Regions from separate parts of the Mesorhizobium sp. P3_A10 genome, predicted to be linked through region 2. Evidence: predicted binding sites of a transcription regulator. Region 2 holds the regulator's gene; each other region holds the start of a gene.
The links. Region 2 encodes PhoB, which activates phosphate uptake and scavenging genes when phosphate is short. Its sites were predicted from a motif close to TGTCATNNANCTGTCAT; they were not measured.
Positions count from the first base shown of each region.

Region 1: the regulator PhoB is predicted to act here: its motif matches at 4,909-4,925, upstream of AC1DXU_RS01155 (esterase-like activity of phytase family protein).
Region 3: the regulator PhoB is predicted to act here: its motif matches at 5,282-5,298, upstream of phnC (phosphonate ABC transporter ATP-binding protein).
Region 4: the regulator PhoB is predicted to act here: its motif matches at 3,970-3,986, upstream of AC1DXU_RS20600 (ceramide glucosyltransferase).

Region 1 covers NZ_JBFUFZ010000001.1:229,904-237,317, reverse strand. The annotation lists gene AC1DXU_RS01180 (hypothetical protein) at 1-111, shown strand, start outside; gene AC1DXU_RS01175 (TMEM175 family protein) at 118-693, opposite strand; gene AC1DXU_RS01170 (MATE family efflux transporter) at 790-1,329, opposite strand; partial or broken gene AC1DXU_RS01165 (MATE family efflux transporter) at 1,751-2,248, opposite strand; gene AC1DXU_RS01160 (L,D-transpeptidase) at 2,461-3,249, shown strand; gene AC1DXU_RS01155 (esterase-like activity of phytase family protein) at 3,325-4,800, opposite strand; gene AC1DXU_RS01150 (ferritin family protein) at 5,036-5,350, shown strand; gene AC1DXU_RS01145 (hypothetical protein) at 5,390-6,310, opposite strand; gene AC1DXU_RS01140 (hypothetical protein) at 6,315-6,785, opposite strand; gene AC1DXU_RS01135 (hypothetical protein) at 6,791-7,102, opposite strand; gene AC1DXU_RS01130 (hypothetical protein) at 7,137-7,355, opposite strand.
Region 2 covers NZ_JBFUFZ010000007.1:113,648-121,061, reverse strand. The annotation lists gene AC1DXU_RS24355 (sugar ABC transporter permease) at 1-184, opposite strand, end outside; gene xylF (D-xylose ABC transporter substrate-binding protein) at 335-1,375, opposite strand; gene AC1DXU_RS24345 (ROK family protein) at 1,646-2,893, shown strand; gene AC1DXU_RS24340 (hypothetical protein) at 3,177-3,572, shown strand; gene phoB (phosphate regulon transcriptional regulator PhoB) at 3,713-4,402, opposite strand; gene phoU (phosphate signaling complex protein PhoU) at 4,422-5,129, opposite strand; gene pstB (phosphate ABC transporter ATP-binding protein PstB) at 5,171-5,995, opposite strand; gene pstA (phosphate ABC transporter permease PstA) at 6,013-7,329, opposite strand; gene pstC (phosphate ABC transporter permease subunit PstC) at 7,326-7,414, opposite strand, start outside.
Region 3 covers NZ_JBFUFZ010000008.1:84,821-92,234, forward strand. The annotation lists gene AC1DXU_RS26170 (sugar phosphate isomerase/epimerase family protein) at 1-701, shown strand, start outside; gene phnE (phosphonate ABC transporter, permease protein PhnE) at 970-2,337, opposite strand; gene phnE (phosphonate ABC transporter, permease protein PhnE) at 2,340-3,296, opposite strand; gene phnD (phosphonate ABC transporter substrate-binding protein) at 3,354-4,262, opposite strand; gene phnC (phosphonate ABC transporter ATP-binding protein) at 4,354-5,211, opposite strand; gene AC1DXU_RS26195 (DUF1868 domain-containing protein) at 5,347-6,057, opposite strand; gene AC1DXU_RS26200 (DapH/DapD/GlmU-related protein) at 6,160-6,774, opposite strand; gene phnL (phosphonate C-P lyase system protein PhnL) at 6,771-7,414, opposite strand, start outside.
Region 4 covers NZ_JBFUFZ010000005.1:251,079-258,492, forward strand. The annotation lists gene AC1DXU_RS20585 (ABC transporter substrate-binding protein) at 1-21, opposite strand, end outside; gene AC1DXU_RS20590 (2'-deoxycytidine 5'-triphosphate deaminase) at 119-1,213, opposite strand; SAM riboswitch at 1,352-1,429, shown strand; gene AC1DXU_RS20595 (O-succinylhomoserine sulfhydrylase) at 1,487-2,677, shown strand; gene AC1DXU_RS20600 (ceramide glucosyltransferase) at 2,708-3,862, opposite strand; gene apaG (Co2+/Mg2+ efflux protein ApaG) at 4,072-4,464, shown strand; gene AC1DXU_RS20610 (Hsp33 family molecular chaperone) at 4,648-5,682, opposite strand; gene argF (ornithine carbamoyltransferase) at 5,812-6,723, opposite strand; gene AC1DXU_RS20620 (acetylornithine transaminase) at 6,741-7,414, opposite strand, start outside.

The DNA of each region.
Region 1 (7,414 bases), on a different contig from region 2:
GAGAAATTCGGCCATGATTTTTCGATCATCAAGGCGGCCGAGCGGCTGGAGGAGCGCTATGCCGACCTTGCCGCGTCGGTCGCCGAAAAGCTAAAGGCGATGCGCAAGTAGCGCCCGCTACTTTTCGATCACTCGCGAAAACCGCGTATCCGGCACGAACCAGACGGCAGCCACCAGAAAGTAGATCGCGACGCCGATCCACTGGTTGACGAAGGTCAGCAGCACCGCAGCTATGTATAGCGCTACCGAAATCTTGCCCTTGCGGTCACTGCCCAACGCCTTGGCGAAGGCTGTTTCGTTGCCATGCAGATGGTGCAGCTTGGTCACAAGAATCCTGTAGGCGACCCCACAGAGCACGAGGTCGACGCCATAGACGGCGACAGGTACCGGCGCGAAATGATTCTCGCCCATGAAGGCCGTCGTTGCCGGAATCAGCGACAGCCAGAACAGGAGGTTAAGATTTGCCCACAGCACGCGGCCGTCAACGCGCTGCACGGTGTGGAACATGTTGTGCAGATTGTTCCAGTAAATGCCGACATTGATGAAGGACAAGACATAGCTGAAGAAGATCGGCCACAGCGGCGCCAGCGCGGAAAGATCCTCGCCATGCGGCACTTTCAGTTCCAGCACCATGATGGTGATGATGATGGCGACGACGCCATCGGTGAATGCCTCGACCCGGCCTTTGCCCATGATTCCTCCCCCGGTTGTCGGGTGATATCTATGCGATGGCGGGACGTGCGGCTACCCGCCATATGGCTGGGCGAACAGGCGGGCGCGCCAAAACCTTCAGCCGTTCGGTGTCTCCAGCGTCATGTTGGCGCGCTGGCGCGGCATGCCGAGGCCGGTGTCCGGCGGCTCGCCTGCCGCCGGCCTGTCCTCGATCATGTGCGTAGTGCGCCAGCGGCCGAAGCGGTAGTAGGCGGCGGCCAGCAGCAGCGAGGTGATCGATCCCGCCGGAAAGCTCCACCACAGCGCTTCCTCGCCGATCACGCCGCGCATGAAATAGGCAAAGCCGGTGCGCACGATAAGCACCGAAATCACCAGGATGATCAGCGGTGGCATCACAGCACCGGTGGCGCGCACGGTGGCGAACAGCACGATGGTGATGCCGAACAGGATGAACGACCAGGAGGCAATCTTGTTGATGTGCGCGGCGATGTCGATCGCCACGCTGTCGCTCGAGAGGAACAGGCTGAGCACCGAGCGCTCGAAGACGAAAAGCACGGCGACCAGGGCGCCGGTCAAAACCAGGTTGAAGCCGACGCCGGAAGCCGCGATGCGGCCAGTCCGGTCCCAGCGTCCGGCGCCAACATTTTGCGCCGCCATTGAGGACACCGCCGCACCAATGGCTAGCGCCGGCATCTGGATATAGGTCCAGCTGCGCGGCGATGCCGTAGGCGGCCGCGACCTGCGAGCCGTAGGAGTTGACCATGCCCATCACGGTCAGCGCCGCTGCCGAGATGACGATCATCTGCAGGCCCATCGGTACGCCCTTGAAGACGACGATGCGCAGCAGCGTCGGATCCGGCCGCAGCAGGGCCAGGTTGGCGCCGGCGAGCCTGAGCGGGTGCTTGCGCGCATAGAGCACGACGAGGATGGCGATCACGCTCACCGTCTGGCCGATCAGCGTCGAGGTGGCCGAACCGGCAATGCCGAGTTCGGGGAAGGGGCCGATGCCGCGGATGAGCAGCGGGTTCAAGACGATGTCGAGCACGACGGCGAGCGCCATGAAAAAGAACGGCGTGCGCGAATCGCCGGCGCCGCGCAGCACCGTCATGACGAAGGACAACAGGTTCATCATCGGAACGGCAACGAAGATGATGCGCAGATAGGAGCGGGCGAGCGGCAGCGCGTCGGCCGGCGTGCCCAGCGTGTTGAGGATGGCGTCGACCCAGATCCAACCGCAGACCGCGAACACCACCGAGACGGCGAAGAAAAAAGTGGCGCTGGTGCCGACGATGCGGCGGGCCTCGGCCAGGTCGCGGGCACCGACCGACTGCGCCACCAGGATGGTCGCCGCCATGCCGATGCCGAACACCGTGCCGAGGATCAGAAACAGCACTAGATTGGCGTTGGACGTCGCGGTCAGCGCGGATTCACCGAGGAAGCGGCCGACCCAGACGGCGTTGATCGAGCCGTTCAGCGATTGCAGCACGTTGGAGCCGAGCACCGGCAGGGCGAACAAAAGCAGCGTGCGTGGGATCGGGCCGCTGGTCAGGTCGCCGGTGCGCCGGCGCGAGGGCATTTTTTCGTCCATGGCGGGCACTCGGCGAAGGCTTGTCTCAAGTCCGGTGGGCGATGATTGCCGATTTAACGAGACAGGCCGATCCGGTGCCGGAAAATCCCGCTTGGCGTGCTGTGAGCTAATCATGTTCTCAAAGCCTGCGGAATGGGATATTGGTCGTCGCGGCGTGGGGCCGCATTCTTGCGATATCCAATGGACAAGCCGGGGGGATAATGTCTGACAATCCGCTGCTTTTTGAGCGCCTGAACCGGCGCGCGTTTCTCGGTGCATCCGCTATCGGCGCGGCCTCGGTCGCGCTTTCGGCATGCACCACGACGGAAGTGGTGACGCCACCAACACCCGCTCCGGCGCCCGAACCGGCTTTGGGCGATGCCGCAAGCATGTATGCGGCGCGCACCGACGAGGGCTTTGCGCTGCCGGCCATCCCGATATCCAAGCTCGATCCGAAGTTCGTGCGCCAGATCGTGGACGATCCGACCGGAGAAAAGCCCGGCACCATCGTTGTCGATACGTCGGAGCATTTCCTCTATCTGGTGCGCGACGGCGGCAAGGCGATGCGCTACGGCGTCAGCCTCGGCAAGGCCGGTTTCGGCTGGACTGGCAACGCTGTCGTCCAGGCGCGCAAGAAGTGGCCGGTCTGGACGCCGCCGCCGGAAATGATCCAGCGCCGGCCGGAACTGGCGAAGTACAAGGATGGCATGCCGCCGGGACCGCAGAGCCCGCTAGGCGCCCGGGCGCTCTATCTGTTCCGCGACGGCAAGGACACGATGTACCGGCTGCACGGCACGCCGGAATGGGATTCCATCGGCAAGAACGCGTCGTCCGGCTGCGTGCGCTTCATGAACCAGGACATCATCGACCTCTACAGCCGCGTCAACGGCGTCACGCAGGTCTTCGTGCGGCCGAACCTGTCGGCGGCCGGCAAGATCACGGCCGTGTCGAACAAGACCGCCGAGCCGATCGATGCGGGCGTGCCAAGGGATGCGGAAATCCTGAAGTAAGGGCCCTCACGCCATCGCTGATCGTCGCAGTTTGAAGGCGGACGCGTTCGGCGCGTCCGCCTTTTTCGTATGCGCCTACTTCTTGGCGAGGCCGGGAAGCGTGACCTGATAGACCAGGAACATGGTGTCGACATCGGCGCCGTCCTCGGCCTTGTAGGGCGCGCCGACCTGGAAGCCGTCCTGGGTGAGGAAGTCGTTGTCGTTGGCGACGAACAGGAAATAATCGTCGGGCAGTTTCGGATCGAGCACGCTGACCACCGACATCGCCTCCCACTTCTCCGAGAGGTTGTTCTTGTCGTTGGGCGCGCCATTGTGCAGGCCGAAGCGGCCGAGCTCGCCCTTGTCGTTGATGTCGATGAACGGCGTCAGCTTGGCCGGCGTCACCGAGGGGTCGAGCACGCCCTTGGGCGCCACCGGCTTGTCGGCAGCGTCGAAGGCGCCGCCAGCAATGTCGGTTGCGGCGGAGAGATCGACGATGTTGATCAGGCGCAGAAGCGAGGTGTCGCCCTTCACCCCCTGGCCGTTATTGCTGTCGCGCGTGATCATCAAGAACGTCTGGTCGGACAGCGCCACGATCTCGCTTTGCGCGGCGATCTTGGTCTTGCCCTTGGCGTCGGTGAACACCGGCAGCGGCACGATGTATTCGTGCGCCAGTTTCAGATGGGCGAGGTCGGAGGCGTCATAGACCAGGGCGCGGGTGTTCTGGCGCGTCGAGCCGGAATCGCCGCCATCCTGGCGCGGTGCCGATTGCAGCACGGCGATGAGGAACTTGCCGTCCGGCGTCAGCGCCATGCCTTCGAGACCCTGGTTGTTCTGTCGGCCGGTATCGGGATCTTTTGGATCGGGCTCGGCCGCACCAGGCCCCGGATTGTCGGAGGCGAAGTTCGGCGCGCCATGGCGCATCGGCACCAGGGCCGCCGGTGGCTGCGTGGCCGACAGAAGGTGTCCGTCGGCGGAGAAGCGATAGATGTTGGGACCGTATTCGTCGGAGATGAACATGGTGCCGTCGGGCAGCCGCGCGATCGCCTCGTTGTCGAGCGCAAGCTTGCCGTTGGCTTCGGGCAGGATCGGCAGGTCGCCACTTGCCGCGCGCACGCCGTTGAGCGGGTCGAGGCCGGTGGCGTCAGCACCCTTGTCGTCGGTCAAAAGCATGGTGTCGGCGAGCGTCGCCTTGACGCCGGTCTGTTCCTGTCCGGCGGCAGGCGCGGCACCGGGTGCTACCGGCGCAAACTCGATGCCGATCGTGTTAAGGCGCGGCCGGTAGTCGGTGGTGCCGACGACATTGTAGCCGCGATCCGGCAGCAGCCACAGCGAGCCCTTGTAGCCGTCGGCGCCATGCGTCCAGCCAGCGGTGTCGATCGACATGCCGGAGCCGGAGCCGAAAGTCTCGCCGAACTTGTCCTTCAGGCTGGCCGGGATGCGGCCGACGCCGACCAGACCCTTGTTGACGAGGCCGCCAACGGTGGCGGTGCCGTCGGCCAGCGCCGGCGTCAAGGCGGTGAATAGCGCCAGCGCGACGCCGAGCGACAGGGTTCGGTGCAGATTTTTCATGATTATCCTCTTTGCGACAAAGCCGGAGCGGCCGAAACCCGAAAGCGCTCCACGTCGCATCGGACGATGCCGCGAGCCCTCGTTCGACAAGCGGTCTAGGACGCGAAGATGATAGTTGCGTGACAGGGGCGGCACTCGCCTGCGGTCGGAACCATTCTCCGTTCTGATCCGTTGCAACGAAGCCCAGGTGCCGCTTCGCTTGATCGGCCGGGCTATGGGATCAGGAAGGGACAAAATGGGTTTCGATCAGTATCACGAGCCACCGGAAGAGTTGTCGCAGAAGGTGCGGACCTTTGCCCGCATGATCACTTCGCTGATCGAGGAGGCGGAGGCGATCGGCTGGTACGAACAGCGCATGTCGGTGGAAAAAGACCCTCAGGCCAAGGCGATCATGAAGAACGCGCAGAGCGAGGAGTTCAAGCATTTCGGCATGGATCTGGAATTCCTGCTGCGCCAGAAGAAGGACTGGCGGGCGGAACTGAAGGAAATCCTGTTCACGACGGGCGATATCGTCAAGGCCGGCGAGAGGGGCGAGAAGAAGGCGGATTGAGGGCTAATAGTGAACCAAGGGCCACTTTGGTCGGTGTGATCAGGCAGAACCCGCGACAGCAGTTTCGGCCGCAAGCACTCTGGTTCCTATCTGAGCGACTTCGTGCAAGGCAGCGAAACCAAAGCCTTCGTTTGATGACTGTTCTTGCAACGTCCCTACAACCTCATTGATCCGTTCGATCTGCTTTTCGTTGATGAGCGGACTTTCCGACGACGGAGAAAACAAAATCATCTCATGTCGCCGTGGCTCAAATAGGCCACCATCCTTGTCACGTCGAACCTTCAGATCGAACATCTTCCGCTTAATGCGATCGACAACATGAGCTGGGGCTGAAGGCGCAAGAGTGGCGAAATTAGCGACGAGTTGAGAGCCACTGTAGTCGATGCTAATTCCAGCGATACCGGACGATGTGCGCCTGCGACGTCGCAGTCGTATCTCCTCGCTGAAATATCCTGCGAGTGCAGGGTTCACCGAGTTAACGTGGTCGAGAACCAGCGCGGGTAAACGGTCCGCAAGAGCCGTCTCCTGATCCTGATTGTCTCCTTGCATGTCATCGACCGCTTCTGGATGAAATTTATACAGTGATGAGAGCGCCGACATCCACATTCGACCGATTTGCTGCAGACTCTGTGCCTCACCTTCTGAAACTTCGCCTAAGTTCACTCCTGAAAAAACCAAAGCGCCAGGCCTGAGCGCATCGGGGCCTTTCTCCGAAAGGGATTCCTGCAACTCATCCAACGCAACTTGCGCTGCGAAAATAGCGGTTTCGGCAGCGCGCCCGTAGAGGCAACTTAGGCGTCGCATTTCATTGGCCTGTTCAATATGAAATCCGCTATCGCCAGCGACGGCGACCGCAACGACAAGCCGCTCGGGAGAGTGCAGAATTGGTGAAAGAAATACCGGTGCCCAGCGAGCGCGCACTGACGCCTTTGGTTGCGGGAAGGTCGAGGGATTTAGCATATTGTCAAACCATTTGATTTATGCCGAGCGACTGCGCAGCCAAGCGAGGAACGTGCGGACACCTTCCTCTCAAGAACGCCAACACGGCATGTAGATCTGCTCCACTCAATAAATCTTCCATGTGGTTGGCGGTTGCGACGTCCGGTAAATCCAATCTTGCGGCGGCAGTCTCGATATTTGCAGCTTCCGAAGCCGTTTCTGCACGTCGCTTATTGTCCAACATAGGTGTCAACCATTCATTGAGACGGCTATCAAGCATTCTGTCCGGGAGCGCGAGGTCGCTTGGAGTCCAACTCGGGCCGGTAAAGCAGTGGCCATGATCAATCAACCAGACCTCCTGGTCGCCCGAAAAAAGCACATTGCCCCAGTGCCGATCGATATTCGCGACGAGCGCATCGAAACCGTACAAACTCCCAAGGTCGCGCCAGGCGGCGAGGCGCTCAAGAATCTTTCTGCCGCCTCCCTGATTGTACAACATTGCTACCTGAGGCTGTGCGACGTCGATGCTCGCGTAAACCAGCCGTCCGTCACCTTCTTTGCAGCAAGACGATCATTACCGGCCCAAGCGAGAACTGGCGCCGGGATTGGAAGGCCAAGCAGCAAGCCAACCGCGGCGCTCATCACTTCATTCGCGAGTTCTTTCGTTTCGAGATCTTTGATGATCGCGGTCTGAACCCCAAATTCTGTAAATACCGCACCACGGTATGTGTCGTTTATATTTCCGTTTTTGAACGGAGTTGCGCCAGCTAGAACACGTCCAAGCCTTACAACCGACGTCGCGTTCGAAGACATGATCCTCTCCAATCACCCCTCTGGAGCGATAGGGTCAGTTCTTTTTCTCGCCGTGCTTGATTATAAGCTCGGAAAGTTCTTTCCAAGACACTCTGTGATGCGCTTTCTTTGCTCCCTTGGCATAAAAGTCGACTGAGCCTTTGCTGAATCGAAATTCCCCTAGTTTATCATTGTCTTGTTCAACATCGATTATGAGATCCTTCTTGAGGACCTCAACAGCAGGCATCTGAGAAATTGTAAGCTTAGTAGCCATTTACCCCTCCCTTTATTGCTGCAAAATGCGCTCCACAGCTGCTATAAGCAAGCTCCCTC
Region 2 (7,414 bases):
GGAAAAGCCCGCCCGACAGGATGTGTATGCCGACCCAGATGACCAGCAGCGCACCGACCATGCCGAGCATGCGCGTGTCGAGTTCGGTAGCCTTGAGAAACCGCCCGATCGCGCTGAGTTCGGATGCACGTGCGCGGTCCGCTGCAGTGCTGGCGACCGGCTGATTAGAGGTCGTGTCGGTCATGCTATCCTCCCACCGGTTTGCCGTCTGGCGCGGATGCCGGAACATGGATGCTATTTGCTTTCCGCGGTCATTTGAAGCGGAAAGCCCCTTGAGAAACGCCGCGGCTTTTGGGCCGCGGCGCCGAGATTTGGAACCGGTAGCGGTTCGATTTTAGTTGCAGGCCGCAACGCTGCCGGCAGTGACGCCGGCGCAGACTTCGTCCTTCTTGATCCAGCCGGCGTCGATGACGACGTTGAGGTTGTCCTTGGTGATGGCGACCGGGGTCAGGAACAGCGACTTGACGGTGTTGCCGCCAGGCGTCGTGAAGTCCTTGGCGCCGGCAATGTCGCCGGTCTTCTTGCCGTCGGCCAGCTGCGAGGCGATCTCGGCGGCGTTCTTGCCGAGTTCGCGCGCGTCCTTCCACACCGACACGGTCTGCGTGCCAAGTGCGATGCGGTTCAGCGCGGCGTGGTCGCCGTCCTGGCCCGACACCGGTACGGTTCCGGCCAGGCCCTGCGCCGTCAGCGCGGCGACGACGCCGCCGGCGGTGCCGTCATTGGCTGCAACCACCGCATCGACCTTGTTGTCGTTGGCGGTCAGGAACTGTTCCATGTTCTTCTGGGCGTTGGCGGGCAGCCAGCCGTCCGTGTAGGCCTCACCGACATTCTTGATCTTGCCGCCGTCGATGGCTTCCTTGAGCACTTCCATGGAGCCGGCGAACAGGAAATCGGCGTTCGGATCGGCACCCGAGCCCTTGATGAAGACGTAGTTGCCTTCCGGCTTGGCCTTGAACACTTCGCGGGCCTGCATGCGGCCGACTTCCTTGTTGTCGAAGGTCAGGTAGAAGACATCCTTGTTCTCGATCAGACGGTCATAGCCGACGACCGGAATGCCTTCGTCCAGCGCCTTCTGCACCGCCGGGCCGATTGCCGATGCATCCTGCGCAAGGATGATCAGCGCGTTGGCGCCCTGCGAAATCAGGCTCTCGACATCGGTCAGCTGCTTGCCGGGATTGGACTGCGCATCGGCGGAGATGTACTTGTCGCCGGCGGCCTCGATCGCCGTCTTCATCGCCGCTTCGTCGGTCTTCCAACGCTCTTCCTGGAAATTCGACCACGAGACGCCAATGACCTTGTCCTTCGCCTGTGCGACCGACGCCAACGTCAACGACATGGCGACACCCGCCAGCATGGCGACTGCAAATTTCTTCATGATATCCTCCCTAAATCGCGCGCAGCGCGACAAACTGGCCCGAAGGCCGGCACAAAGGCTCTATTTTTTCGAGCCTCGAAAAAATACTGATCCAACGCCGGAGCGCTGTCAACATCGATTCTGATTGATTTTGATGTGTCGCTGACTTTTTTTCGAGGCTCGCAATAAATAATGACAGTGCTGCCGGCTTCTGCCAATATTTGGCTGGTGTCACCGACTGCCTTCAATATCATGAGAGGCCGCGACGACGACCGGGAGGAAAGCAGAAAGATGTCGGTTGGTATCCGCCACGACGATTTGCGCCGCCGCAACCGGGCGATGGTGCTCTCGGCCGTGCGCCGCGCCGGCCAGCCCTCTCGGACCGAGATCGCGGCGACCACCGGCCTCAGCCATTCGACCATATCGGCGATCTCCTCGGCCCTGATCACGGAAGGCATCCTCGCCGAGAGCAAGGCCAGCGAACCGGTCTCGCTGAAACGTGGACGGCCGCAAGTCGGTCTCGGGCTCAATCCGGAAGCCGCCGCGGTGATGACCGTGGTGCTGTCGCTGAATTTCCTCTCCGTCGCCGTCATCGACTATGCCGGCCAGGTGGTTGCCGAGGAACAGCGCCGGCTGGACACGCTGACCACGCCGCGCGACGAGCTGATCGGCGAATGCACGGCAATCGTGCGGCGCCGGCTCGAGGATCCCGACCTCGACACCCACAGCGTCGCCCGCATCGCCATGGGCATCCAGGGCATCACCGATTCGCACGCCCGCGCCATGCTTTGGTCGCCGATCACGCCGCAGACCGACATCGCCTTCGCCGACATACTAGAAGGCGAATTCGGCATTCCCGCCACCATGGAAAACGACTGCAACATGATGGCGGTGGCACTGCAGTGGCGCGATCCGGTCCGCTACCGCGACGATTTCATCGCCATCTTGCTGTCGCACGGCATAGGCATGGGCCTGGTGCTGAAGGGCGAGCTGTTCACCGGCACCCATTCCTCGGGCGGCGAATTCGGCCACATGATCCATCGGCCGGGCGGCGCGCTCTGCCGCTGCGGGCGGCGTGGCTGCGTCGAGGCCTATGCCGGCAACTACGCCATCTGGCGCAACGCCAGGCAACTGGGCGAAGACGCCGAGCCGGTCGCTGATGTCAGCGACGCCGACATGCGGGCGCTCGCCACCGCGGCACGCGAGAAGGACGGGCCGGAGCGCGAGGCCTACCGCAAGGCCGGCGAAGCACTCGGTTTCGGCCTCGGCAGCCTGTTTGCACTGATCGATCCCGCACCCGTCGCCATGGTCGGCGTCAGCGCCGCCGCCTTCGACCTTATCGAACCGGCGCTGCGCGAGGCCATCGCCCAGACCGCCGGCGGCCAGCATTCGAAATCGATCTCCTTCGACACCGAGCCGAACGAATTGCCGCTGATCCGCGAAGGCTGCGCGATGCGGGCACTGAGCTTCGTCGACCAGGAGATTTTCGCGCCGGGCGGGCAGGCAAAGGCGGGCGCCATCGGGAAAGACGTGGCCTAAAATCGAAATGTCGGATCGCGACGTGGGATGGGTTGAGATTCAGGTCAGCCCGGGAACCACTCCACGGTGGCCCGAGCGAGCGCTCCTTAGCAAACTATTATCCGCATACCAGAGCTTCGTACAAACCGATAGACGAAGAGCAATGCAATGCTAGATTGCAGGCCACCATAGCCATATAAAAGAACGTGGTAGAATGTTCAATCACACGACAGCGGTATATCGGACTGGTCTACAGCAACCAGGCTTCCTCAAAAGCTAGATCAGATATCGTCCGGCACTTTTCTTGATCTCCGTGTTGCTATTGCTTGGCGGCACCGCCGCCGCCCAACACCCTGGTCCAGGCTGCCCGGTTGGCCAATTGATAGATGCCAGAGAAGCATGGGGGAAATTCACCTCCAATGATGAGGCGACGGGATTTGCCAGACGTAAGTTCCTAGCCCTTGGCGCGGAAGAGTTCACAAAATGGCTATCGTGCCAGAGCTTTGAAGTGAGCGTTAGTCCCGGCCGAGGAACGACGACGAATATTCAAGCAAGCTTTATGCCACTAAGAAAAGACGAAGGTCTTTGGGTGCCTAGTGGAGCTTACTACTGGCTATTCCCACCAGGCCGTCACTCCATAGAAGCGCATATCGAAAAGGGACGATTGATAGACATTATTGCTATCGCAGAGAGCGAATAGGGAGAAAAAACGATCCGGCGATCCGCAAGTTGTACCTCTCAGTCACTCAGATATCGGTCGCATTTTTTTCAACATCAAGCCGGACGAATGCGCTGACCACTTCAACGACACTGGATATGCTTCCGTCGAAACTGAAGGCTTTAGTCTTCGCGGATCGCGTATCCGGCACCGCGAATGGTGCGGATGACGTCAGGCATGCGGCCATTGTTGACCGCCTTGCGTAAGCGCCCGACATGCACATCCACCGTGCGCTCGTCGATGTAGATCGTCTCGCCCCAGACATTGTCGAGCAGTTGGCTGCGCGAGAACACCCGGCCGGGGTGCCGCATCATGAATTCGAGCAGCCGGAATTCGGTCGGCCCGAGCCGGATTTCGCTCTTCTTGCGATAGACCCGGTGCGATTCGCGATCGAGCACGATGTCGCCGACCTTGAGCACGCTGGACAGCACTTCCGGTTTGGCGCGGCGCAGCAGCGCCTTCACCCTCGCCATGAACTCCGGCGTCGAAAACGGCTTGACCAGATAATCGTCGGCGCCGGTCGACAGGCCGCGCACGCGGTCGCTCTCCTCGCCGCGCGCGGTCAGCATGATGATCGGCAGCCGCTCTGTTTCGGGCCGCATCCTGAGGCGCCGGCAAAGTTCGATGCCGGAAACCGCCGGCACCATCCAGTCCAGCACCAGAAGGTCGGGCACGTTTTCCTGCAAACGGATCTCGGCCTCGTCGCCGCGCGTCACCACCTCGACCTGGTAACCTTCGGATTCGAGATTGTAGCGGAGAAGCACGCCCAGCGGCTCCTCGTCCTCCACCACCATGATGCGTGGCGCGATCATCGACTGGTCACCTTTGTCGTCATGCCGCCGGCGCGGACATCGCCGTCTCGTCCTGCTTCGGCCGATTGGCGGGCAGTTGCGAGCCGGTCAAAACATAGTACGCATTTTCGGCGATGTTGGTCACGTGGTCGCCGATGCGTTCGAGGTTCTTGGCGCAGAACAACAGATGCGTGCACGCGGTGATGTTGCGCGGGTCTTCCATCATGTAGGTCAACAGCTCGCGAAACACCGAGGTGTATTTGACGTCGATGCGCTCGTCGTCGTTTCTGAGCTTGGCGAGTGCTGCCGCATCGGCGGCGGCATATTCCTCGACCACCCCTTGCACCTGGATGAGCACCAGCTGAGCCATCGCATCGATGGAATGCGACAGGTCACGCGGCGTGACGCTGAGGCCGACGGTGCCGACGCGCTTGGCGATGTTCTTGGCGAGGTCGCCGATGCGCTCAAGGTCGCCGGCCATGCGGATCGAGCCGACCACTGCGCGCAGATCGTTGGCCATCGGCTGGCGCTTGGCGATCAGCGTGATGGCGCGGTCGTCCAGCTCGCGCTGGCGCGCATCCATGATGGCGTCGTCGGAGACGACGCGCTGCGCCAATGCGTTGTCCGAAGTGAGCAGCGCCTTGGTCGAGCCGCTGACCATCGAGCCGGCGAGGTCGCCCATGTCGCGGATCAGCTTGCTGATCTGCCCCAGCTCTTCATCGAAAGATGCGACGGTATGTTCACCCATGATCCTAGTCCTCGTGCCTGAAACTTCGCTGCCGGAACCGCTCAGCCGAACCGGCCGGTGATGTAGTCCTGGGTGCGCTTGTCGTCGGGGTTTGTGAACATCTTATCGGTGGCGCCCTCCTCGACGAGGTAGCCGAGATGGAACATCGCCGTGCGCTGCGACACGCGCGCCGCCTGCTGCATAGAGTGGGTGACGATGACGATCGTGTAGTTCTGGCGCAGTTCGTCGATCAGCTCCTCGACACGAGCGGTGGCGATCGGATCGAGAGCCGAACAGGGCTCGTCCATCAGGATCACCTCGGGCGACACGGCGATAGCGCGGGCGATGCACAGACGCTGCTGCTGGCCGCCGGAAAGGCCAGTGCCGGGTTCCTGCAAGCGGTCCTTGACCTCGTTCCAGATCGCCGCCTTCTTCAGGCTCGACTCGACGATCTGATCCATGTCGGCCTTGCGCTTGGCCAGTCCGTGGATGCGCGGGCCGTAGGCGACGTTCTCGTAGATCGACTTCGGAAACGGATTGGGCTTCTGGAACACCATGCCAACGCGGGCTCTCAGTTCGACGACGTCGATGCTCTTGTCGTAGATGTCCTCTTCGTCCAGCGTGATCTTGCCGGTCACCCGTGCCGAATCGATGGTGTCGTTCATGCGGTTGAGGCAGCGCAGGAATGTGGACTTGCCGCAGCCCGAAGGGCCGATCAGCGCCGTCACCTGGTTGAGGCGCACGTCGAGATTGACGTCGAACAACGCCTGCTTCTCGCCGTAGAACGCGCCGACCTTGTCGCCGCGCATTTTGATCACTTCGTTCGACTTGGCGTTCATTTTATCGCCCACAGCGTTTTCAAGGGACTGTTCGGTCATGATGTTCATACCAAAATGCCTTTTTTCTACCAGCGCCGCTCGAACCGACGCCGAAGCACGATCGCGGTGATGTTCATGGCCATGAGGAAGACCAGCAGGATGATGATGGCGCCGGACATGCGCTCGACGAAGGCGCGTTCGGCCTCGTTCGCCCACAGGTAGATCTGCACCGGCAGCGCCGTCGACGGATCGAACGGTGTCTTCGGATAGTCGGCGACGAAGGCGACCATGCCGATCAAGAGCAGCGGCGCGGTTTCGCCGAGCGCGCGCGCCAGGCCGATGATGGTGCCGGTGAGAATGCCGGGAGCGGCAAGCGGCAGGATATGCTGGAACACCATCTGCATCTTCGAGGCGCCAAGACCAAGCGCTGCCGCGCGGATCGAAGGCGGCACGGCGGCAAGTGCCGCGCGCGTCGCGATGATGATCGTCGGCAGCGTCATCAGCGTCAGCACCAGGCCGCCGACAAAAGCGGCGGAACGCGGCATGCCGAGGAAATTGATGAAGACGGCAAGGCCGAGCAGGCCGAAGACGATCGACGGCACCGCGGCCAGATTGTTGATGTTGACCTCGATCAGATCGGTGAAGCGGTTCTTCTTGGCGAATTCCTCGAGATAGATGGAGGCGGCGACGCCGATCGGCAGCGCCAGCAAAAGCACGATCACCATCATGTACAGCGAACCGATGATCGCCACGCCCATACCGGAGGTTTCCGGACGGCTGGAAGCGCCATAGGTGAACAGGCCGGTGTTGAAGTGCTCGGCCATCACGCCGTCCGCCTTGAGCTTGTTCATCCACGCGATCTGCTGGTCGGAAACTTTGCGGCGTGCTTCTTCGACGCTGAGGTCGATCTGCCCCTTGAAGGCCGAGTCGAGATTGGCGGCGGCAAGGATGTTGACGTCGCGCGTCGTGCCGATGACCGACGGGTCGGCGGCGACAATGTCGCGCAGCTGGACACGGGCGCCTTCGGACAGGAAACCCTTGAGCTTCTGGATCGAAGGCTTGTCGTCGGGAGAAATGCCCAGCTTGGCGATCAGCGCGTTTTCGGCAAGCTTGGGATAGTTCGCCTTGATCAGCACATTCGGATCGGTGGCGCGTTTGTTGGAAGGATCAATCACCTTCGCGTCGAAGCTGATCGGCAGCGACACCGTCGTCTGCCAGAAGGCGGTGTAGCCCTTCGAGACGATGGTGACGAGGATGATGGCCAGGAAGGCGAGGCCGACGGAAATCGCCAGCATGCCATAGATGCGGAAGCGGCGTTCGGCGGCATAGCGGGCCTTCAGGCCAATGTCGCGGCGCGGATGAGCGGCGGCCCGGACCATTGAGTCCATGGGAATGTCGGTCATTCGTACTGCTCCCGGTATTTGCGCACGATGTACAGCGCGACGATGTTCATCACCAGCGTCAGCGCGAACAGCGTCAGGCCGAGCG
Region 3 (7,414 bases), on a different contig from region 2:
TGCTCGACCGCATCGGGCTGGAGCGTACGGCCGTTTCAGCCATGGGCGATCCGGCGATGAACCTGATCTCGGCTGACGCTTCGACCCGCAAGGCCGGCATCGACTATATGAAATGGGCGATCGACTGTGCCCGGGCGCTCGGCGCCAACAAATTGAGTGGTCCGCTGCATTCGACGCTCGGCGCCTTTTCCGGCAGCGGGCCGACGGCGGCCGAGAAAAAGCGCTCGGTCGCTTCGCAACGCGCCATCGGCGACCATGCCGGAAAGAAGAACGTCACCATCGGGCTGGAGGCGCTCAACCGCTTCGAATGCTACCTCCTCAACACGATGGCTGACCTGTCGGAGCATATCGACGCCATCGACCGGCCGCACATCAAGGCGATGTACGACACGTTCCACGCCAATATCGAGGAAGCCGACCCGATCGGCGCCTATACGAAGCACCGCCGGAATGTGGTGCATATCCATATCTCGGAGAATGATCGCGGCGTGCCGGGGCGGGGCAATATCCCGTGGAAAGAGACATTTTCGGCCATCCGCAAGAGTGGCTATGACGACTGGCTGACGATCGAGGCGTTCGGGCGTTCGTTGAAGGATCTGGCGGCGGCGACCAAGGTGTGGAGGGATTTCTCGGAGAGTCCGGAGGCGGTTTATCGCGACGGGTATAAGCATATCCGGAACGGGTGGAAGAAGGCGGCTTAGGGCCACCCTCCCTTCGTCATCCACGGGCGGAGCGGGAGCGTAGCGGACGCGGAGACCCGAGGATCCATGCCGCGACATTCGAGCGCCGCGGCGGTGCAGCCAAGGGATGCAAATGGGGCCTCTTTTTGCACCGAAGCATCTAGCACAGACGTCCCGGCATGGATCCTCGGGTCTGCGCCGCGTCGCTTCGCTCCTTGCTTCGCCCGTGGATGACGAAGGCGCGGTGGCCGCCGTCACTTGATCGCCGGCACTGGTGGCTTCGGCTTGGCTACCCCTGCTCGGCCTGGATCCTGTTGTAGTCGTGGATCGTCCGGCTCAACCTTCGCCGCAGGAAGTTGGAAATGTTGTCAAAGACGAAGACGACGAGCAGGATCAACAGCACCATGTAGAAGACGTTGGCCCAGTTGGAGTTGGTGCGCATGGCTTCCCACAGTTTCAGGCCGATGCCGCCGGCGCCGACAGCGCCGATGATGGTGGCGCCCCGGGTGTTGGATTCCCACTGGTAGAGCGTCTGGCTGATGAAGACGGGGATCACTTCCGGCAGCACGCCGTAGCGTTGCACCAGCAAGCCGTTGGCGCCGGTCGACTGGATGCCTTCGCGCGGCTTGTCGTCGATGTTCTCGAGCGCCTCCGAATAGGTCTTGCCGAGCGTGCCGATCTCGGTGAAGAAGATCGCGGCACTTCCGGCCAGCGGGCCTGGGCCGAAGGCGCGGGTGAAGAACAGCGCCCAGATGAGCATGTCGACCGAGCGCATGAAATCGAAGAAGCGTTTCAGGACCTGGCTCAGAAGTCCGCTGGGCGTGATGTTGCGGGCGGCGAAGAAGGCGAGCGGGAAGGCGACGATGCCGCCCAAAAGCGTGCCGAGGAAAGCCATGACGATGGTCTGGAACAGCTTCGTCCAGACGTCGCCATGCTGCCACTGGGCGTTGTTCCAGATGTTGTCGCCGGCCAGTGCCAGGTTCGAGGTGCCGGGCTTGAGTTCGGGTCCGGACCAGATCAGTGAAATCACTTCACCAGCCGGTTTGCCGAAGAAGGGCGAGCGGGTGTCGAAGACGAAATTGGCCCAGCCGAGGAAGCGTTTTCGGACTTTTACGCGATCGACGGTCACGCGCACCTCGCCGGCAAAGCCCATTTTGGCGACGACCTCGTCGTCATGCACGGTGATCCAGTCGGGCACCGGGCCCGAAATCACCGGCTTGCCGCTGGTCAGCGCCACCGGCACTGTCAGGCCATTGGCAACAATCGTGGCCTTGGTCTTGTCGAAGGTAACGGATTTCGTCGTGCCGTCGATCAGGATGGTGAAGGAACCGTCCGCGTTGGTGATCACCCAGTCCGGGTTGGGATTCTCGCCAAGTGCGGAGAAACGCGGGTATTTGGGCGTGATCTCAGGCTGGTCGAGGCGGAATTCCGGCTGCAAATCGTAGCTGATCCACTGCGTCAAGAAGAGCGGCAAGCGCTCCCAATGAGATTCCTTCAGCACTTGCGGCAGGCTGAAGAACCACAAGGCATAGACGAGATAGAGCAGGATACCGGCGAACAGGAACAGCGGGCCGAAGCGCCTGTACAGAGGCCGCTGGAACACCTGCGGGAAGCGCTGCTCGATCGACAGCATCTCGTCGGCGGTCATCGTGGCCATGGTCAGGCCCCCATCATGAAAGCCTGCTCGCCGACCAGCTTGCGGCGCAGCCAGGCGGAGAACTGGTCGACGATGAAGATGGTGGTGAACAGCAGCAGCACCAGCGCCAGCGTCTTGGCGCCGAAGCCACGCGAGATGGAAAGCTTCAGCTCCTCGCCGATGCCGCCGCCGCCGACGGCGCCGATGATGGTCGAGATGCGGACGTTGATCTCGATCCGGAGCAGCGTATACGACATGAAATTGGGCAGCACTTGCGGCAGCGCGGCGAAACGCACGCGCTCGAACCAGTTGGCGCCGACCGCCCTCAGGCCCTCTTCGGCGCGCATGTCGATGTTCTCGTTGATCTCGTAGAACAGCTTGCCGAGCGCGCCGATCGAATGCAAGCCGATGGCGATGATGGCGGCGACCGGGCCGACCGAGACGATTGCCGCGAACAGGCCCGCAATGACAATCTCCGGAAAGGCGCGCAGCAGTTCCATGAAGCGCTTGACGACGAGCCTGAGCGCTGGGCTCGGCGTCAGATTGCGCGCCGCGATGAAGGAGAACGGCACGGCAAAGATGAAGCCGATGAAGGTGGCGACCAATGCGGTGTTGACCGTGGTCAGCATCAGCTCGAAATATTCGGGGATGTAAAAACCGCCCCAGACATAGACGCGGCCAAGCGGGAAATTGAATTCCTGGGTGCCGGTGTCATGCGGAGAGGCGACGTCGAACAGCGCCCGCCAGACATCGTTCCAGTCCTTGGGGATGAGCCAGCTGAGGAAGTCCAGTATGTGCGGCAGCCGGTCCCAGAAGTGGCCGGCATTGGCTTCGTCGGCGAACCACATGGTGCCGAGCATGGCGACGAGCAGCAGGCCGATGCCGATGGCGGTGTATAGCCGGCGCAAGGACGTCTGGCGCCGCCAGGCGTCAGCCATGCGGCGGGTCGCGTCTGAATGGATTGTCGATGAAATGGTCATGACCGGAACATGCAAAAAGGGCGGCGCTGGAGGACGCCGCCCTTTTTCCTGATGCCGTCAGCCGCCGATCGCGGCTTTACGGGCTTCGACGATCACGTTGTAGAAGTCCGGCTTCACCGGCACGTAGCCGGTGAAATCGCCGCCTTCGACGCCTTCGAAGCAGGCCTTGTCCTTCTTGGGCAGCTGCGTGAAGAAGTTGGCGAGCTTGGCGGTCATGTCGGCACCGAGCTCGGTGCGAACGACCAGCGGGCCGTTCGGGATCAGGCCGGAGCGCCAGACTTCGACGAAGTCGTTGGGGTCGACGGCGCCCTTGGCGACTTCCTTGTGGAAGGTGCCGGAGGTGTAGCCGTTCTTGAAGTCGCCGATGCCCGAGGAATCGTCAACCGCAACGTCGACCTTGCCGTCGCGGACGGCGAGGATGTTGTTCTCATGGCCGCCATTGAACTGCGTGGAGGCGAAAAAGGCTTCGTTGGAAGCGCCGGTGGTCTTGGGGATCTGGGTGAGCGGGATCAGGTAGCCCGAGGTCGAGTCCGGATCGGCGTAGCCGAGCTTCTTGCCCTTGGCCGACTTGATGTCGGTGATGCCGGATGTCTTGAGCGCCAGGCCGATCGAATAATAGCCGGTGGCGCCGTCGGTCTGCTGGGTGGTGAGGATCGGGGTGACCGCCTTCGGGTCCTTGAGAGCGATACTGGCGTAGCCGGAAGCACCAAGCTCGGCGAAATCGAGCGTGCCGCCAAGCAGGCCCTGGATGACGCCATCATAGTCGGCAGCCGGGAACAGCGACACTTTTTCGAAGCCGAATTCGGTCTTCAGATGATCGGCGAGGCACTGGTAGTTGCGCAGCCGGTCGGTTTCGTTCTCGCCGCCAAGGATGCCGACGCGGAATTCCTTGATATCGGCGGCGTGAGCGGCGCTCGCCGCGATGGCGAACAATGAAACGGCGCCAAAAACCATCTTCCTGAACATTTGATGTCTCTCCTGTTGGTCCCGGCGTCGCGCCGGGTGCGTTCGAATTTTGACAGGTGCCTTTGACGCTGGCTGGCGATCCTGGCCGATCTCAGTATCCCGGGAATGCGGGCTCGAGCGGGCTGGCGGATGCGGCGATCTTTTGCTTGTAGGCGATGCTGGTGGAGGTGATGGCCTCGGAGATCTCGGCGCCGTTGGCGTCAGCGCCGTAGACCAGACGCACGGCTTCGCGGTTGAGGTCTTCGGGCGGGCCGTCGAACACGACCTTGCCAGCGGCCATGCCGATGATGCGGTTGCAATAGCTGCGCGCGGTGTCCAGCGTGTGCAGATTGGTGACGACGGTGATGCCTTCACGCAGATTGATGTCCTGCAGCGAATCCATCACCACCTTGGCGTTGAGCGGATCGAGCGAGGCGATCGGTTCGTCGGCGAGGATCACCTTCGGCTGCTGCATCATGGCGCGGGCGATGGCGACGCGCTGCTGCTGGCCACCGGAAAGCGTGCCGGCCGGCTGCAGCGCGGTGCGGGCGATGTCGAGCCGCTCGAGGGCGGCGACCGCCTCGGCGCATTCGCTGCGCGAGAAGACACCGAACAGGTTGGTCAGGGTCGAACGGTGATTGAGCTTGCCGAGCAGAACATTGGTCAGCACGTCGAGGCGCGGCACTAGGTTGAACTGCTGGAAAATCATGGCGCAATCGCGCTGCCAGCGCCGCAACGGCGAACCGCGCAGGCTGGAAACTTCGGCGCCGTCAAAAAAAATCGACCCCTGGCTGGGGTCGATGAGACGATTGATCATACGAAGAAGGGTCGATTTGCCGGCGCCCGAGCGACCGATAATGCCGACCATCTGACCCTGCGGGATCGACAGGTCGACCACGCTGACGGCGGTGTTCTTGCCAAATCGGCGGGTAACACCGCGGATTTCAAGCGTGGCTGAGCTTGCTGACATGAGCAGGTTCCGGTCCAGTCGCAGTTTGAAGGTCTGTTAACCCTCGCTAGCGCAGTGCCATGAACCTGCGGTGTCGGATTGATGTCAGTTTTGTTACCGCCCACAGGCGCGGCATCAGCGATCGATCCGGATCGATCAGCCCAGGATCAACAACTCCTCGAAATGCTTCATGTCGCTGAAGCTGCAGAATGCCGGCGGTCGCAACTCGATCACCGGCGCGTGCCGGGTAAAGAGCGAAAGGCAATCATCGAACAAGTCTTGCCATGCAGCCGCCCTTTCGTCGGCAAGGCGCCGGATCTGGTAGGCGAAGGTGATGTGAAACACATAGGTGTCGTGGTCGGGGTGCCGGTAGCCGAACGGCGCCGACAGCGCATCGCGCCAGGCACGCATGACGGCCCTGTCTTCGTCCGTGGCGCCGGCAACGGTCAGGCCGGTCGGCACGACATCGACGACCTTGACCTTGAACGCGCCACGGCCTTCGAAGCCATTTAGCCGGTTCAGGTAAAGGCGGGTCATGTCGTCGATGCTGGTGTCGAGGGGCACGTCGCCAGGCCAATAGGGAAGCCGGCGGCGATGTTCGATGATGCCCTGGAACAGCGTCATATGCAGGCTGGAGACGGGCGTGAAGGCCAGCCGGTCGGCGTCCGGCATCGCTCGCATCCGTTCCCGCACCTCGACAACCACCGCTTCGGAAGGCGAGCCGTTTTCGAGATGGCTGACCACGGTGTTGCCGGGCTCGAACAGGAAGTTGCCTGCACTGTCGTAGCGCGTGCCGAGATGCACTGGAGGGTTGGGGTTGGTGCCTTCGAGGAATCCGGCGAGCGAGGGTTTGACGGTGTCGAGCATTGCGATCTCCTGGGAAGATCGCCTCCTGTCCGAGTCATGTGTCAAGGGTATGAAACGGGCGTGCCCGTCGGTGGCGATGACACATATGTGAAGGCGGCAATGTCAGCCGTACTTCTCCAGAAAGGCCTCAGCCTCAAGCGTGCGAAAATCGTCGAGGGCGGCACGTAGCCGGGCGTGATCCCAATCCCACCAGGCGAGCGCCTGGTAGCGCTCGGCGGTGCGGCGGTCGAAGCGCTCGCGGATCGGCTTGGCCGGCACGCCGCCGACGATGGTGTAGGGCGCCACATCCTTCGATACCACAGCGCCGGCGCCGACCGCCGCGCCATCGCCAACGGTGACACCGGGCAGGATGGTCGAGCCATGGCCGAGCCAGGTATCATGGCCGATGGTGACGCGCCTGGCCCGACGCTGGGCGAAGAATTCGCTCTCGTGTTCTGCGTCGTCCCAATAATCCGAGGCACGGTAGGTGAAATGGTGCAGCGTCGGCCGCCAGGTCGGATGGTTGGTGGCGTTGATGCGCACGCTGGCCGCGATGTTGGAAAACTTGCCGATGGTCGTGCACCAGACGGCGCAGTCCTGCATCATGTAGGAATAGTCGCCGAGGATGCTCTCCGAGACACGGCTGCGGTCGGCGATCTCGGTCCAGCGGCCAAGCTTCGAATTCTCGACCTGCGCCGTCTCGTGGACCAGCGGCGCTTCCGACAGTTTCCTGCTCATGCGGCGATTTTTCCGGCAGCGAAATTGGTCACGTCGATGATGCGGTCGGCCACCGCTTCGCGCACGTCGTGGTCGTGGAAGATGCCGAGCAGAGCGACGCCCGCCGCTTTCTTCTGGGCAATCAGCGCGATCACCACGTCGCGGTTCCTGGCGTCGAGGGAGGCGGTCGGCTCGTCGAGCAGCAGGATCGGATGTTCGGTGATGAAGCCGCGCGCGATGTTGACGCGCTGCTGCTCGCCGCCGGAAAACGTTGCCGGCGGCAGCGCCCAGAGTTTTTCAGGCAAATTGAGCTGCGCCAGCAAAGCGCGTGCCTTGCCTCTGGCCGCCTCGCGCTCCTCGCCGCGCTCGACCAGCGGTTCGGCGACGACATCGAGTGCGGAGACGCGCGGCACGGTGCGCAGAAACTGGCTGACATAGCCGATCGTTTGCCGGCGTACGGCAAGCACGGTGCGCGGGCTGGCGATTGCGAGATCGATGAGGCCGGCATCGTGCTGGACGATGATCTGACCTTCGTCGACTGCATAGTTGCCGTAGAGCATTTTCAGGATCGAGCTCTTGCCGGCGCCGGAGGGGCCGCCAAGCACGGCGCATTCGCCGGCCCGGATCGAGAACGACACGCCGGCAACGACAGGCAGTTTGA
Region 4 (7,414 bases), on a different contig from region 2:
GATCCATCTCGAAATCTGCATTTTTGTTCCCCTTGATTTACGTCTTTCTGACGGCCTGGCTGCAGCCAAGCACGGCACGCCGGGTCAGGCAAGCGCAGTCTGACGGTGACAAGGAAGATCAGCGCGCGGCGCGGAAGTGCTTGGACAGCTTCAGGCCCTGCGCCTGGTAGTTGGAGCCGAGATCGGTGCCGTAGAGCGCCTGCGGCCGCTTAAGCATGTGCTCGTAGACCAGCCGCCCGACGATCTGGCCATGGTCGAGAATGAACGGCACTTCATGGCTGCGCACTTCGAGCACCGCCCGACTGCCGGTGCCGCCGGACGCCGAATGGCCAAAACCCGGATCGAAGAAGCCGGCATAGTGGACGCGGAATTCGCCAACCAGCGGATCGAAGGGCGTCATCTCGGCGGCGTAGAGCGGCGGCACGTGCACCGCCTCGCGCGATACCAGTATGTAGAACTCGTCGGGATCGAGCACCAGTTCGCCGGCGCCGCGCTTGTAGAGCGGCTCCCAGAAGTCGACGACATCCTGCGCGGCGCGCTTGTCGACATCGACCAGGCCGGTGTGATGCTTGCCGCGATAGCCGACCAGCCCATCCTTGTCGCCGTCGAGATCGATCGACAGCGCAATGCCGCCGCCGGAAATGTTGGGTGGCTCGGTGGCGACCAGCATCTCGGCGCGATGCAATTCGCTCAGCTCAGCCTCCGACAAGAGCGCATTGCCGGTGCGGAACCGTATCTGCGACAGGCGCGAGCCGGTGCGCACGACGATCGGAAAAGTGCGCGGGCTGACTTCCAGATAGAGCGGACCGTCGTAGCCGGCGGCGATCTTGTCGAACTCATGGCCGCGATCGGTCATCACCCGGGTGAAGATGTCGAGCCGTCCGGTCGAACTCTTGGGGTTGGCCGATGCGGAAATGTTGGCAGGCAGCGTCAGGCTTTCGAGCAGCGGCACGATATAGACGCAGCCGGTTTCAAGCACCGCCCCTTCGGCGAGATCGATCTCGTGCAGTTTCAGCCGGTCGAGCTTTTCGGCGACCTTGTGGCTCGGCCCGGGCAGAAAGGAAGCGCGCACCCGCCAGGCCTTTGCGCCCAGCCTGAGATCGAGGCTGGCCGGCTGGATCTGGTCGACATCGAGCGCACGCGGCGACTTCAGCGCACCGGACTGGAACAGCGCCGAGATGTCCTGATCGGGAAGAATGCCTGTCTGCCGCAAGGCTCTGCTCCTAGGCCAGACGATTTTCTTGCCGCAGGTTCTTGCCGCAAAACCGTGGAACACTTTTGCGGAACCTGCTTGGTACAAACCTCTTAATCAAGCCGGGAATTGACGCAAGCGCGGTGCAGGTCTAAAGGGTCGTTATCCCGTGGTGATTTGGCCGGTCGGCTTGCAGCCACGTTAAACAAGTCGCTAAAGGACCGTCGGGCCGCAAGGCCGTATGGACCGGTTGCGACTTTCGCGGCCGGTTTTTTTGTGTCTGGAACAAAAGCGATGAGCACCAAGAAGCGTAACTGGAAGCCTCAGACGGCACTCGTACATGCGGGAACGCTGCGTTCCCAATTCGGCGAAACGTCCGAGGCGATGTACCTCACCCAGGGCTATGTCTATGAGACGGCGCAGGCAGCCGAAGCCCGCTTCAAGGGCGAAGAGCCGGGTTTCATCTATTCGCGCTACGCCAACCCGACGGTCGACATGTTCGAAAAGCGCATGTGCGCGCTGGAAGGTGCCGAAGACGCGCGCGCCACGGCCTCCGGCATGGCGGCGGTGACGGCAGCGCTTCTGTGCAGCGCCAAGGCCGGCGACCATATCGTAGCGGCGCGCGCGCTGTTCGGTTCCTGCCGCTGGGTGATCGAGACGCTGGCGCCGAAATACGGCATCGAGGCGACACTGGTCGACGGCACCGACATCGCCAATTGGGAAAAGGCGGTGAGGCCGAACACCAAACTGTTCTTCCTGGAAAGCCCGACCAATCCGACGCTGGAAGTGGTCGACATCGCCGCGGTCGCAGCACTTGCCACTTCGATCGGCGCACGGCTGATCGTCGACAATGTCTTTGCCACGCCTCTGCAGCAGAAGCCGCTGCAGCTCGGCGCCCACATCGTCGTCTACTCCGCGACCAAGCACATTGACGGCCAGGGGCGGTGCCTGGGCGGCATCATCCTGTCGGACAAGAAGTGGATCGACGAGAATTTGCACGACTATTTCCGCCACACCGGTCCCAGCCTGTCGCCGTTCAACGCCTGGACGCTGCTGAAAGGCCTGGAGACGCTGCCGCTGCGGGTGCGCCAGCAGACCGAAAGTGCCGGCAAGATCGCTGATTTCCTGGCTGAGCGGCCGGAAATCGCCCGCGTCATCTATCCGGGCCGCGCCGACCATCCGCAGGCTGATGTCGTCAAGAAGCAGATGTTGGGCGGCTCGACGCTGATCTGCCTCGACGTCAAGGGCGGCAAGCAGGCGGCGTTCGCCTTGCAGAACGCGCTCAACATCGTGCTGATCTCCAACAATCTCGGCGATGCCAAGAGCCTGATCACCCATCCGGCGACGACGACGCACAAGAATCTGAGCGACGAGGCGCGTGCCGAACTCGGCATCGGGCCGGGAACGCTCCGGCTGTCGGTCGGTCTCGAGGATGTCGACGATCTGCTGGCGGACATCGAACAGGCGCTCAAGTCGGCCAAATAGGCGTCGCCGGATACGACAAGGCGCGGGTGCTCAGGCGCCCGACGGCGTCTCTTCCAGTTCGGCCGCCTTGGTGCCGATGGTCATCGCGTTGCCGCGCCAGTCGACGGCGCCGCCCAGCCAGCCGCGCACCCAAAGGGCGGGAAGCATCACGTCGCGCGCCATCAGCGCCGGGATCATGCGCAGCGACAGGTACCAGCCCTTGGCCCAGGCCAGGGCGCATTCCGGCAGGTAGGCGAGTGCGAGCACAGCGACAGTGGTTGCCGGCAGGCTGAGGCCGGCGCCCGCCGCCGCCAACAATGCCAGCACCAGCGGCACAGCCGCGCCGGTCAGGATCTCGGGTGCGAAGAACAACGGGAAGGTGACGCGGCGCAGGCGCGCCCAACGCGCCTGGCGTGACCAGATTTCGTCGAATTTGCGCTGGCCAAGCGGCTGCTCGAAGGGCGAGGCGACAAGGTTGACGCGCAGCCCGAGCCCATTGACCAGCTTGGTAGCAGCGGCGTCCTCGGCGATCTCGGCGGCCAGCGCGCGGATGCCGCCATTGGCGTCGAGCATCGGCTTGTTCCACAGCATGCTCTTGCCCTGGGCAAAGCCGAGGCCAAGCGCGTCGCCGGTATATTGCCAGCGTGCCTGCAGCGTGTTGAGGAAAGCGCATTCGACCTCCGCCCAGAACCCGTCCGGACGCGAGCCGATCGGCGTCGAGCAGACAAGGCCGGTGCCGTCGCGCCATGCCGCCAGCAGATGCTGGACATAGTCTCGCGGCATCAGCACGTTGGAATCGGCAAGGATGACCCAGTGGTGGCGCGCCGCTTCCCAACCCTTGACGCAATTGTTGAGTTTTGGATTGGCGCTGATGCGGTCGTCGCCAAACAGCAAGCGGGCCGGTATCTCAGGAAACCGGGCGATCGCCCTGTTTATCAGCTTGACCACCGGATCGTCGGCGTGGGCGACGCAGAAAAGGAGCTCATAGCGCGGCCAGTCGAGCGAGAAGGCGCGTGCCAGGGTCTCCTCGGTAAACGGTTCGACGCCACGCGCCGGCACCACGATCGAAACCCCCGGTGCCTTGCCGGCAGGCGGCGCAAGGGTGCGCGGCCGTCTCAGCTTGAATGAAGCAAGCAGGATGCCGGCGAGGTTTGAAAGAAGCAGGGCTATCGAAAGCAGGGCAGCAGCTATGACTGTCAGTTCCATCGAGATCTGATCACTCCGGGAAAAGCCGACCGCGAATGGCCGCTTTCAACAGTTCGACAGAGCGCTTGAGTCGCCCGCACATAGTCCGGGCACACCATCATTGTCATGTGTCACTTAAATGACATTGTTTGGCGGCACCTGCGCTTGAGGTCGTTGACCGGGCCGGGGAGAGCGCCGACAGTTCCGCTCACATCGCCTTGGAGTAGCCCATGTACCGCGCCGTAACGCGCAACATCGAAGTGCAGGTCAGGCCGTTCTATCTGGAGGATCGCTCAGATCCCTCGGAGAACCGCTATGTCTGGGGCTATCAGATAACCATCGACAACCAGTCGGACGATTTCGTGCAGCTTTTGTCGCGCTATTGGCACATCACCGACGGCACCGGCCGGGTCGAGGAAGTGCGCGGCGCCGGCGTCGTCGGCGACCAGCCCGAACTCAACCCCGGCGACAGCTATCAATACACGTCCGGCTGCCCGCTCTCGACGCCGTCCGGCATCATGGTCGGCCACTACACCATGCGCAACAAGCGGGGCGAGACATTCGACATCGCCATCCCGGCGTTTTCGCTGGATCTGCCGGGGACAAGGCGGACGGTGAATTAGCGTCTTTCTCCCCGTCTTTATACGGGGAGAAATGCCCGGCAGGGCAATGAGGGGCGGCGCCGACCTCCGGAGACTTCTTGTGGATATGACTGAGTGACGCGGAGACTATGCGCCAGCGTCGCGCTGCCCCTCATCCGCCCTTCGGGCACCTTCTCCCCGTAGAACGGGGAGAAGGAAGAGATCTTACTGCGCCGCTGCAAACTCCGCCGGGTCGAAGTCATACTGCTTCGAGCAGAACTCGCAGGCGACGTGGATGCCGCCATCCTCGGTCGAGTCCTTGATCTCCTGTGCGGAGAACCCTTCGAGGATGCCGCGGATCTTGTCGCGCGAGCATGAGCACTGGTCGGCGACCGGAACGCCGGCGAAGACGCGCACGCCGTGCTCGTGGAACAGCCGGTAGAGCAGCCGCTCGGCGCCGATCGTCGGGTCGATCAGTTCGGTCGGCTCGATGGTGCCGAGCAGCGCCACTAGTTCCTGCCAGGAATTGTCGGCCGGTTCATGCGTGATGTCGCGCGGATCGCCGTCGCCGCCCGAAATGTCGGGCACGCGCATGCGCTCGGGCGATTGCGGCAGGAACTGCGCCAGGATTCCACCGGCGCGCCATTGCTCGCGGGCGCCGCCGGGGCCCGGCGTCAGAAGCTTGGCCACTGAAAGCCGGAGATCGGTCGGGATCTGCTCCGACTGGCGGAAATAGGTGCGCGCGGCGTCTTCCAGCGTCTCGCCGTCAAGCTGGACGATGCCCTGATAGCGCTGCGTGTGAGCGCCCTGGTCGATGGTCAGCGCCAAAACGCCGCTGCCAAGCAACGTCTGCTGCGACGTTTCGCCGGCAGCGATCAAGGCTTGCAGCCGGTCGGCATCGAAGCGCGCATAGGCCCGCAGCGCCGAGGGCGTGGAAAAATCCGCCACCAGCATGTCGACCGGCCCGTCAGTGCGGGTCTGCAGGATGAACTTGCCCTCGAACTTGAGCGAGGTGCCAAGCAGCACCGTCAGCACACAGGCTTCGGCCAGCAGGCGGGCGACCGGCTCGGGATAGTCGTGGCGGCTGAGGATGGCGTCGAGCATCGGCCCGAGCTGGACCGTGCGGCCGCGCACGTCGAGCGGGCCGACCTCGAAGGGCACGACATGATCGTCGCCGGCATAGCCGAATTCGCCGAGTTTGGGGTGATGTTCAGTCACTTCATAGGTTTCCAACATGACAAAGCTCCAGGGCGCGGCCATGCGGCCCGGAGGGGCACATGCGTCCAAACGCGCTTGATTTGCGTGATGCGGCGCAAATAGGGATCGCGCCCCCGCAGATCAAGCGCCCAGACACCTCAGGCGCCCAGACACTTCAAGCGCCAAGACACTTCAAGCGCCAAGACACCAGGCGAGCACCGCCTTCTGGGCATGAAGCCTGTTCTCGGCCTCGTCGAACACCACCGAATGCGGCCCGTCGATGACCTCGTCGGTAACTTCCTCACCGCGATGCGCCGGCAAGCAGTGCATGAACAGGGCGTCCGGCTTGGCCTTCGCCATCAGAGCCGCATTGACCTGATAGGGCGAGAAGACATTGTGGCCGCGGGCGCGATGCTCCTGGCCCATCGACACCCAGCAGTCGGTGACGATGCAATCGGCCTGATCGACGGCTTCCTCGGGCGAGCGGGTGAAGCTGAGCTTGCCGCCATTTGCCTTCGACCAGTCGATGTGCTTCTGCGCCGGCTCGCTGCCTTCGGGCACGGCGACATTCAGGTTGAAGCTGAACCGCGCCGAGGCCTCGAGCAGTGAATGCAGCACATTGTTGCCGTCGCCGGTCCAGGCGATGGTCTTGCCGGCCACCGGACCGCGATGTTCCTCGAAGGTCATGATGTCGGCCATCAGCTGACAGGGATGTGTGTCGTCGGTCAGCCCGTTGATGACGGGGATGGTCGCGTTCTCGGTCAGCTCCAGCAGCCGCTCATGCGAGGTGGTGCGGATCATGATCGCATCGACATAGCGCGACAGCACCTTGGCGGTGTCGGCGATGGTTTCGGAGCGGCCGAGCTGCATCTCGGTCCCGGTCAGCATGATGGTCTCGCCGCCGAGCTGGCGCATGCCGACGTCGAACGACACGCGCGTGCGCGTCGACGGCTTGTCGAAGATCATCGCCAGCACCTTGCCTTCGAGCGGCCTGGTCCGCTCGCCGGCCTTGAGCCTGGCCTTTCGCAGCACCGCATCGTCCAGCATGAAGCGCAGGTCGCCTTCGGAAACGGCGGAAAGATCGGTGAAATGGCGAAGTGACATCAGGAATGGTTCCGGGATTACTTCGCGGCAGCCGCGGCGATGGCATCCGCCAGGCCCCGGGCACCGGCGCGGATGCGGTCGAGCGCCTCGTGGATCTCGGCGTCGGTGACGGTGAGTGGCGGCAGCAGGCGAATGACGTTGTCGCCGGCCGGCACCGCCAGCAAATACTGGTCGCGCAGCGCCATGTTGACCTTGGTGTTGGGCATCGCGCATTTGAGGCCGAGCATCAGCCCGGTGCCCCTGATGCCTTCGATGACATCGGGAAATTCGTCGGCAACAGCCGCCAGCCCCTGTTTCATCAGCAGCGCCTTGCGCTGGACGTCCTCGAGGAAGCCGTCTTCCAGCACCACGTCGAGCACGGCGTTGCCGACGGCCATGGCCAGCGGATTGCCGCCGAACGTTGTCCCGTGCACGCCTGCGGTCATGCCGACCGCGGCCTCGTCGGTGGCAAGGCAGGCGCCCATCGGGAAGCCACCGCCGATACCCTTGGCAATCGCCATCAGGTCAGGGGTGACGCCCGACCATTCATGCGCGAACAGCTTTCCGGTGCGGCCGATGCCGCACTGGACCTCGTCGAAGATCAGCAGCAGGCCGTGCTGTTCGCACAGCTGCCGCAGCCGCTTCAGCGACTGCGTCGGCACCGGGCGGATACCGCCCTCGCCTTGCACCGGCTCGATCAGGATCGCCGCTG